4 regions of the Shewanella sp. HL-SH5 genome follow, and region 1 is predicted to be linked to each of the others. Evidence: predicted binding sites of a transcription regulator. Region 1 holds the regulator's gene; each other region holds the start of a gene.
The links. Region 1 encodes MetJ, which represses methionine synthesis genes. Its sites were predicted from a motif close to TAGACGTCTAGACGTCTA; they were not measured.
Positions count from the first base shown of each region.

Region 2: serA (phosphoglycerate dehydrogenase) is a predicted target of MetJ. The motif match lies at 1,373-1,390, and genes of this name have one in related genera.
Region 3: ACRWQM_RS10455 (cystathionine beta-lyase) is a predicted target of MetJ. The motif match lies at 1,100-1,117, and genes of this name have one in related genera.
Region 4: metH (methionine synthase) is a predicted target of MetJ. The motif match lies at 929-946, and genes of this name have one in related genera.

Region 1 covers NZ_CP195038.1:550,815-553,026, forward strand. The annotation lists gene ACRWQM_RS02260 (pseudouridine synthase) at 1-341, shown strand, start outside; gene ACRWQM_RS02265 (sulfite exporter TauE/SafE family protein) at 366-1,097, opposite strand; gene metJ (met regulon transcriptional regulator MetJ) at 1,271-1,585, opposite strand; gene metB (cystathionine gamma-synthase) at 1,793-2,212, shown strand, end outside.
Region 2 covers NZ_CP195038.1:3,563,250-3,565,461, reverse strand. The annotation lists gene serA (phosphoglycerate dehydrogenase) at 1-1,162, opposite strand, end outside; gene ACRWQM_RS15525 (DUF2238 domain-containing protein) at 1,460-2,053, shown strand.
Region 3 covers NZ_CP195038.1:2,385,736-2,387,947, forward strand. The annotation lists gene pdsS (proteobacterial dedicated sortase system histidine kinase) at 1-1,050, shown strand, start outside; gene ACRWQM_RS10455 (cystathionine beta-lyase) at 1,153-2,212, shown strand, end outside.
Region 4 covers NZ_CP195038.1:825,649-827,860, reverse strand. The annotation lists cobalamin riboswitch at 14-162, opposite strand; gene ACRWQM_RS03450 (histidine phosphatase family protein) at 133-888, opposite strand; gene metH (methionine synthase) at 1,081-2,212, shown strand, end outside.

The DNA of each region.
Region 1 (2,212 bases):
ACTGGACAGTTAAAAATCGACTCGAACGAGGAACACCTAGTTTTATCATGCAGATTGTTGACGGGCCTAGTAATAGTCATTCTGAGATTACATTGCTCAAAATTAACAATAACCTAGGACTTTTTGAACTGGAACCCGTTACCGGTAAAACCCACCAGTTACGGGTACACATGCAGAGTTTAGGCATGCCTTTATTACATGACCGTTTTTATCCCAGACTGCAGGCTAAAGACGATGATGATTTTGACAAACCATTACAGTTATTAGCGCAGCGTTTGCAGTTTGTTGACCCAATCACTAATGAAGTTAATGATTGGTGCAGTGAAGGACTTACTATGTGATTTAAGCTATGTTAACAAAGGTTTTTAAAGGCTATTTAATGACTTTACCGTTAATAGTAGCGCACTTAACGAACACAATATTAAGGTGGCTTTGCGGGTTTTGTTTTTATCGACTTTGCCGACAATGCGTCCTGCTATAACATAGCCTGCGAATACCGATGGAAGCAGCATTAAAGAAAGCCAAATGTGCTTCACTTCAACTAAACCTACAATGGCTAAAATAGCCAGTGCAATCATTGAGCTAAAGATAAAAAAGGCTGATAGTGCCGCCCTAAATTGGCTGGCATCTTTTCCGGCCAGCAAAATAGCCATTGGCGGTCCACCAATGGCGGCAATGTTGCCAAAAATACCTGAAACAATACCCGCAATAAATAAGGTTATCCGATTCACAGGTGCGGATAATTTAAAAATACTTAATAAAACCGCTGTAAATACAATGGCAGCAATGGCTAGTCCTAATATTGGTTGAGGGGCGAGCAATAGTAAGCTTGCGCCCAAAAAACCACCCGGAATTCTGCCCAGTAACGCATATTGCAAACCATTAAATTCTAAATGGCTACGCTCTCTGAATAAGGTCATTAGTGAAATTGCAAACCCCATCACAATCACTGGAACGGGCACTAACTGTGGGTCGATAATATACAGTAAGGGACTGGCGACTACGGCTAAACCGAAACCGATTAAGCTTTGGGTTAATGCGCCGCAAAAGATAATAACTGAGGCGAGTAATAACGTGGTGGGATCAATGAATGGCATGCAATGACTCTTAGTAACTAACGTTTTTCAACACAAGCATTTGTATATTGATTGATATCAATCGTTTGATCGTGTCTAAAAACAAAATTCCATCAAGATAACTACCCTGACTAAGCAGGATATTCATCTTGATGGAATGAATAGCAGGTGTAAAATGACTTAAAAGTGATTAATTACTCTAAGTCTTCCCATTCAATACCCATTTGGTCCATCAATGCTTTCGCTTCACGCGGAATGCTGTCAGGCTCATCTTTTGATAAGTCATGATCATCGGGCAATGGTTGACCCGTGTAAGCATGTAAAAAAGCTTCGCAAAGTAATTCACTATTTGTCGCGTGACGTAAATTATTTACCTGGCGACGAGTGCGCTCATCGGTCAGTACTTTCAATACTTTTAACGGAATTGAAACTGTGATTTTTTTTACTTGTTCATTCTTCTTGCCGTGTTCGGCATATGGGCTAATATAGTCGCCATTCCACTCAGTCATTAACTCACCCTTTACTTTAAATACGGTGCAGATTTTAAACCCTTAAAGTTTCTAGTCAAATTATTGCTGTGTTTTAGTGCACATTGCAAATAGATTTCTTTATGTTTAGACGTCTAAACGTCTATTTTTGTTGACCTGAGCTGCTCAGTTAGGTAAATTTAGCCATCTAGACATCTCTTTGTGTGTTCGTAATGTTAGGAATCAATCATGACCAAGTCTTGTAAACAACATAGCAATGCTACTGTCGCCGTCCGACAGGGGATTGAAAGTGACACACAACATGGTGCAGTTGTCCCGCCAATTTATTTATCGACCAATTATTCTTTTGATGGCCATAAAAATCCGCGTGAGTTTGATTACAGCCGTTCAGGCAATCCAACACGTTGTATTTTAGGCGAAGCCTTAGCCAAATTAGAGCAAGGGGCTACCGGAGTGATAACCTGTACTGGTATGGCTGCCATTACGCTAGTGACCCATTTATTAGGCCCAGACGATTTATTGGTTGTGCCACATGATTGCTATGGAGGTAGTTACCGTTTATTTACTAACCTGGCCAAAAAAGGTCAGTTTAAATTGGCCGTCGTTGATCAAACCAACGCGGCAGCATTAGCGGAAGCCATTGCCAAA
Region 2 (2,212 bases), 1.2 Mb from region 1:
GATCAGAATCGACTTCCATTACCACGTAACCAATTTCAGCGGTAGTTTGCAGATACTGAGCTGCAATGTTGATACCTTTAGCCGAAAATGCTTGGTTAATTTTGATCAACACACCAGGACGGTTATGGTGAATATGCAGTAAACGTGAGGCACCAGCGTGTTGCGCTAGTGATACTTCAGGGAAGTTAACGGCAGATACCGTAGAACCATTATCTGAGTATTTAGCCAATTTACCCGCAACTTCAATACCAATGTTTTCTTGCGCTTCAGCGGTACTGCCACCAATATGCGGTGTCAGTATCACATTCTCCAGGCCACGAAGTGGGCTAACAAATTCATCATCATTTGATTTAGGCTCAACTGGGAATACATCGATAGCCGCGCCTGCAATGTGCTCAGACTTAACAGCCTCTGCAAGTGCATCGATATCAACCACTGTGCCGCGAGAAGCATTAATGAAGAAACTGCCCTTGCGCATTTGGCTAAATTCTTTCTCACCAAACATATCTTTAGTTTGTGGCGTTTCAGGAACATGTAAGCTTACAACATCAGCTGTGGCCAGTAATGTTTCTAGGCTGTGAATTTGTGAGGCATTACCAAGGGGTAATTTATCTTCAATATCAAAGAAAATAACTCGCATGCCTAAGGTTTCAGCCAAAATACCGAGCTGAGTGCCAATATGGCCGTAACCAATGACACCTAGGGTTTTTCCTCTCACTTCAACGCTACCGTTGGCGCTTTTTAGCCAGCCGCCACGGTGACATTGAGCGTTACGTTGTGGAATGCCGCGCATCAGCATGATGATTTCACCAATGACTAATTCAGCGACACTGCGGGTATTAGAGAATGGCGCGTTGAAAACAGGCACACCGAGTTTTTCAGCTGCGGCAAGATCAACTTGGTTGGTTCCAATACAAAAACAGCCAATGGCAACCAGCTTCTCTGCATGGCTAAGTACTTCAGCAGTTAATTGAGTGCGCGAGCGTAAACCAACGAAATGGGCATCCTTGATGGACTCCAATAACTCACTTTCGCCTAGTGAGGCTTTGTGATATTCAATGTTGGTATAGCCTGCTCTTTCTAGTACATCTACCGCACTTTGGTGGACGCCCTCCAACAGCAGGATTTTTATCTTATCCTTGTCAAGCGAATGTTTCGCCATGATATGGGTACCCTCTAATGTATAATTGCTGATTTAGTACCTAGTTAAATTAGTACTTATGCTTATAATATCAATTAGTTTATGCTTGATATCTGTTCCCAAGTGACGTCAAGTTACTAACCTTAGAAACGGCCAATAAGGTCAATTCTACTTTGGGAATAATTTGCGACTTCCAGCGCCTAGTCAAAGTAGCACTTTTTTGGCCAGTTGTGGAGGGCTAGATGGCTAAAGTTAATATTCTAATTCTAGAACAATATCGAATAAGAGGAATTTACATTGCTGAATAAAGTTATATGGATGGTAATTTATGTCGCGGTGCTACTTTGGTCCGTGAGTGATCCCAAAGATATGTTCACTTGGTGGTTAGAAGCGATACCCGCTTTAATCGCGTTACCACTGTTATTTTATACTCGAAGCCGCTTCCCATTAACCCCTTTGGCCTATTGGCTGATTTTATTTCATTGCATAGTATTAATGGTTGGAGCGAGATTTACCTATGCGGAAGTACCGTTATTTGACTGGTTAGCGCAAGTGATGGGCAGTGAGCGAAACAACTATGACAAAGTCGGTCATTTTGCCCAAGGTTTTGTGCCTGTTATTGTCGCCAGAGAAATAATGTTGCGTAACGGAGTACTTCAGTTGGGAGCTTGGTGCCAGTTTTTGTCGGTATGTTTTGTATTAGCGTTCTCTGCATTCTATGAACTAATAGAATGGTGGATTGCCGCCGCAACGGGTGAAAATGCCGAAGCCTTTTTAGGCACTCAAGGCTATGTATGGGATACCCAGTCTGACATGTTTTTAGCCTTGATTGGCGGTATTTGTGGATTAGTCTTATTAACTAGTCTGCATAATCGACAAATTCAAAATTTAAATGTAGCTATTAAGCCCTAGTTAAAAACTTTATGATTTATCAGTCAAAAATACGATTAATACTTTTGACTGATAAACTTTCTCTTTGTTCTAGTTAATTTCTACTACCCTTATTACTCAGTTTATCCATTTACCTTACTTCTAGGCGTTTATGAGCAATTGTATCTGGCTTCAAGGTAA
Region 3 (2,212 bases), 1.8 Mb from region 1:
CCTATTTGGATTGATGACAAGGTGATGGGGGCAGTAATTGCCGAAGAAACAACCCACGGTATCCGTAGCTTGCGTAATCGGGCACTGGAAAAGCTATTTAACGTTATTCTTACGATTATGAGCATGGGCACACTGGCACTATTCATTTTTGCATCGAGCATCTCTAGCCGTATTCGCCGCTTACGTGACCAAGCTGAATTAGCCATAGACAGCCAGGGACGTGTCAGAAATCAAATCACTCCGTCAAGAAATCGAGATGAAATAGGTGATTTATCACGAAGCTTTGCCAATATTGTCGGCAGACTCGGTCAATATACTCACTATTTAGAAAACATGTCATCGCGGCTATCACATGAACTTCGTACCCCTGTTGCAGTTGTTCGAAGCTCTTTAGAGCACCTCAGCAATCAAAACCTAGATCAAGCAAGTAAAAAATATGTCAATAGAGCGCAGGACGGTGTCAATCGATTACATCTGATTTTAAATAACTTAACTGAGGCAACTAATCTCGAAGCCAGCTTATCACATGCTGAACGCAGCACATTTCCCTTAAAAAAGGTTATCGGTGGCTGTATGCAAGGTTATCAGATGACCTACCCAGAGCAGCGTTTTAACGTATTTATTGAAGATAAAGTTATGATGTGTAATGGCGTTCCAGAATACATTGCCCAATTAATGGATAAACTCATTAGTAATGCCATTGAATTTAGCCAGCCAGATAGTGCTATTAGTGTCAGCTTAAATCAATATCATAAACAGGCGATTCTAAAAATAACTAATATCGGACCAAAATTACCTGAAAACATGAGCGAGCAGATTTTTGAATCTATGGTGTCAATAAGGCCACAAATTCCCACCAACAAACCCCATCTTGGTTTAGGCTTGTATATCGCAAGATTAGTAACTGATTTTCACCATGGCACCATTAAAGCGAGCAATGTCAGCAGTGTAATAGAAGATGACATTAACAAAACGACACTTCAAGCGGATGAGATACATCAAAGTGGCGTTGAGTTTTGTTTAACATTACCCATAGTGGAAACGACATAAGCCATTTTGCCTATGTAGCCGATATTATCTATCTCTCGCCCCTTTCATTTAGCCGTATAGATGTTAGGATGGCTAAATAGGTTTTTAGTGGATGAATTAATAATGAATAAACACGGTAAACAAGCAACCCAAATAGTCAGCTTAGGTCGAGATAAAAAATACACTAAAGGCATTATTAATCCGCCGGTATTTAGAGCATCTACAGTGGTGTTTGACACCATGGACGACATGCGTTTTGCCATTAAAAATAAGACCAATGGCGAGTTATTCTATGGTCGTCGTGGTACGCCAACCCATTTTGCCTTTCAAGAAGCCATTGCAGAACTTGAAGGCGGCTTTGGCACGGCGTTATATCCATCCGGTGCAGGGGCTATTAGTGCGGCACTATTATCATTTTTAAAAAGTGGCGATCACTTATTAATGGTCGACACCGCCTATGAACCCACACGTGATTTATGCGACAAAATGCTTGCCGGATTTGGCATAGAAACGAGCTATTATGATCCTATGATTGGTGAAGGCATACGTGATCTCATTCGCCCAAATACTAAGGTACTCTTCCTTGAGTCGCCAGGGTCGATCACCATGGAAGTACAAGATGTGCCGACGCTGAGTCGCATCGCCCATGAACATAATATCGTTGTGATGCTGGATAACACCTGGGCTTCACCGATTAATTCTAGACCATTCGAAATGGGTGTGGATATCTCTATTCAAGCGGCGACTAAATACATTGTCGGTCATTCAGATGTCATGATGGGTACCGCAACGGCAAATGAGGTTCACTGGCCACAATTACGTGAAAACAGCTATTTAATGGGACAAACAACTTCGCCAGATGATGTATTTTTAGCGGCCAGAGGGTTACGTACCCTAGGAGTCCGTATGGCCCAGCACCATAAAAATGGACTTAAAGTCGCCAATTGGTTAGCAAAGCGTCCCGAGGTTGACCATGTCAGACATCCTGCTTTTGAAACATGCCCAGGTCATGAATTCTTTAAGCGTGACTTTACCAGCGCGAATGGCTTGTTTTCATTTGTTTTAAAAGATGGCGATCTTAGAAGCATTACCGCTTTTGTCGAAAACATGCAGCATTTTAAAATGGGCTTTTCGTGGGGCGGCTTTGAAAGCTTAATTTTGGGTGTTTTCGGTATTGATAAAA
Region 4 (2,212 bases), 270 kb from region 1:
CCCGCTCAGGCGTAAAAATGAATAGTGACAAGCTGGTATCTGACTTTTGCTGGCCACAGACATATAATATGCAGGACAAACAATCACAGTTGCGGGGACAGTTCGGGCTTACCCGATTCCCAATACTCAGCACTATATATAACACGGCTCTATTTTGGTGGTTAATGATGGCCAGTTCAATCTAAAACTGAGCTTTTCAAAACATAAGCTGCCTTGTGTGGCCATTTGTAAGTCATCTGCATCAATAAATACATCAACTGTCATCAACGCGGCATAGGGTAATTGTAATTGCGTAAACACACCAGCCTGCCCTTCAGCACCTAAAAGTTGTGCCATAATGCAACGCATTACCCCGCCATGGGTCACAACAAGTGCTTGATTGGGTAATTCACTTATCAGAGTTTCATTGGTCAATTTTGCAGTGGCAAAAGACTCATCCTGAACATCACCGTCAATCGAATTCAGCATCTGACTAATAATTTTCACTAATACCTGCTTCACTCGGGCACTAAAATCAACTAAGTGCTCACCTCCTGGTGGCGTGTTGTCATGCAGCCAAGGGTTTGCCCAGTATGCATCTAATTGCGCTTGATGTAGCTTATATAATGCCTTCCAGGTTTGACCATCCCATTGGCCAAAATCAATTTCTTGTAAACTGTCTAATAGGGTTATGGGCAACTGGTGTTGTTTTGCGATAAGGTCACTAAACACAGCGCAACGCCTCAACGGGGATGAATACACAATAGCAGGGCATAGCGCTAAGCTATTAAAAGCTTGTTGCATTTGTATTTGACCTTGCTCAGACAAGGCTACATCTGTTTTACCGCGCAGGATATCACCGCCAAGGCAGTGACCATGGCGCAGGAATACCAATTGAAGATGTTTCATGGTTTTCTGCCTTGCCCTGAAGATAACAACTCGCGTATTATGGACGTCTATACGTATAAATGTCCAAACAAAATTCTGTTTGTTGAGAGCCAGCTATTCATTATTTACCCATTAACTCTCAATAAAATAGCTAGTTAGATAAATATGTCACGATTAAGTTAACGTGCCACTGCATTAAAAAGGTAATCCGTTATGACCAAGTCAACTTCCTACAGTCAAGTGCTTGAACAACTGACAAACACGCTAAAAGAGCGAATTGTCATTCTCGATGGTGCTATGGGTACCATGATCCAAGACTACAAGTTGGAAGAAGAAGATTACCGTGGTGACAGATTTAAAGACTGGCATTGCGACGTCAAAGGCAACAATGACATGTTGGTCCTTAGCCAACGTCAAATCATTAAAGATATTCATACTAAGTATCTGCTAGCCGGTGCTGACATTATTGAAACCAACACCTTTAACGCTACCACCATTGCTATGGCTGACTACGATATGCAGTCGCTATCGGCTGAAATTAATTTAGAAGGTGCCCGGGTTGCACGCGAAGCAGCCGATGAAGTGGCCGCGCAAACGGGTTATGCCCGCTATGTAGCGGGTGTGCTTGGTCCAACCAATCGCACCTGCTCAATCAGCCCAGATGTAAACGACCCTAGCTTTCGTAACGTTAGCTTTGATGAGTTAGTTGATGCTTATGTTGAGTCAACCACAGCCTTAATTGAAGGCGGCGCCGACATCATTATGGTTGAAACCATCTTTGATACCTTGAACGCCAAAGCCGCCTTATTTGCCATTGAGAAAGTATTTGATCAACTTGGCGATCGCTTGCCAGTAATGATTTCAGGCACAATTACCGATGCATCTGGTCGCACATTGACCGGCCAAACCACTGAAGGTTTTTACAATTCACTGCGTCATATCAAGCCGTTATCTATCGGTCTTAACTGTGCATTAGGCCCAAAAGAACTGCGCCCTTATGTAGAAGAGTTATCCCGTATTGCTGAATGTTTTGTGTCTGCTCACCCAAACGCAGGTTTACCAAACGAGTTTGGCGGTTACGATGAAACTCCAGAGGAAATGGCCGAAATCATTAGTGATTGGGCCCGTGAAGGCATGCTGAATATTGTAGGCGGATGTTGTGGTAGTACCCCTGATCACATCAAAACAATACGAGAATCAGTGATCAATCATGAGCCGCGCCAAATTCCTGATATTCCGGTGGCTTGTCGCCTATCAGGATTAGAGCCATTAACCATTGATGGTAACTCACTCTTTGTTAACGTCGGCGAACGAGCCAACGTCACCGGCTCAGCTAAATTCTTAC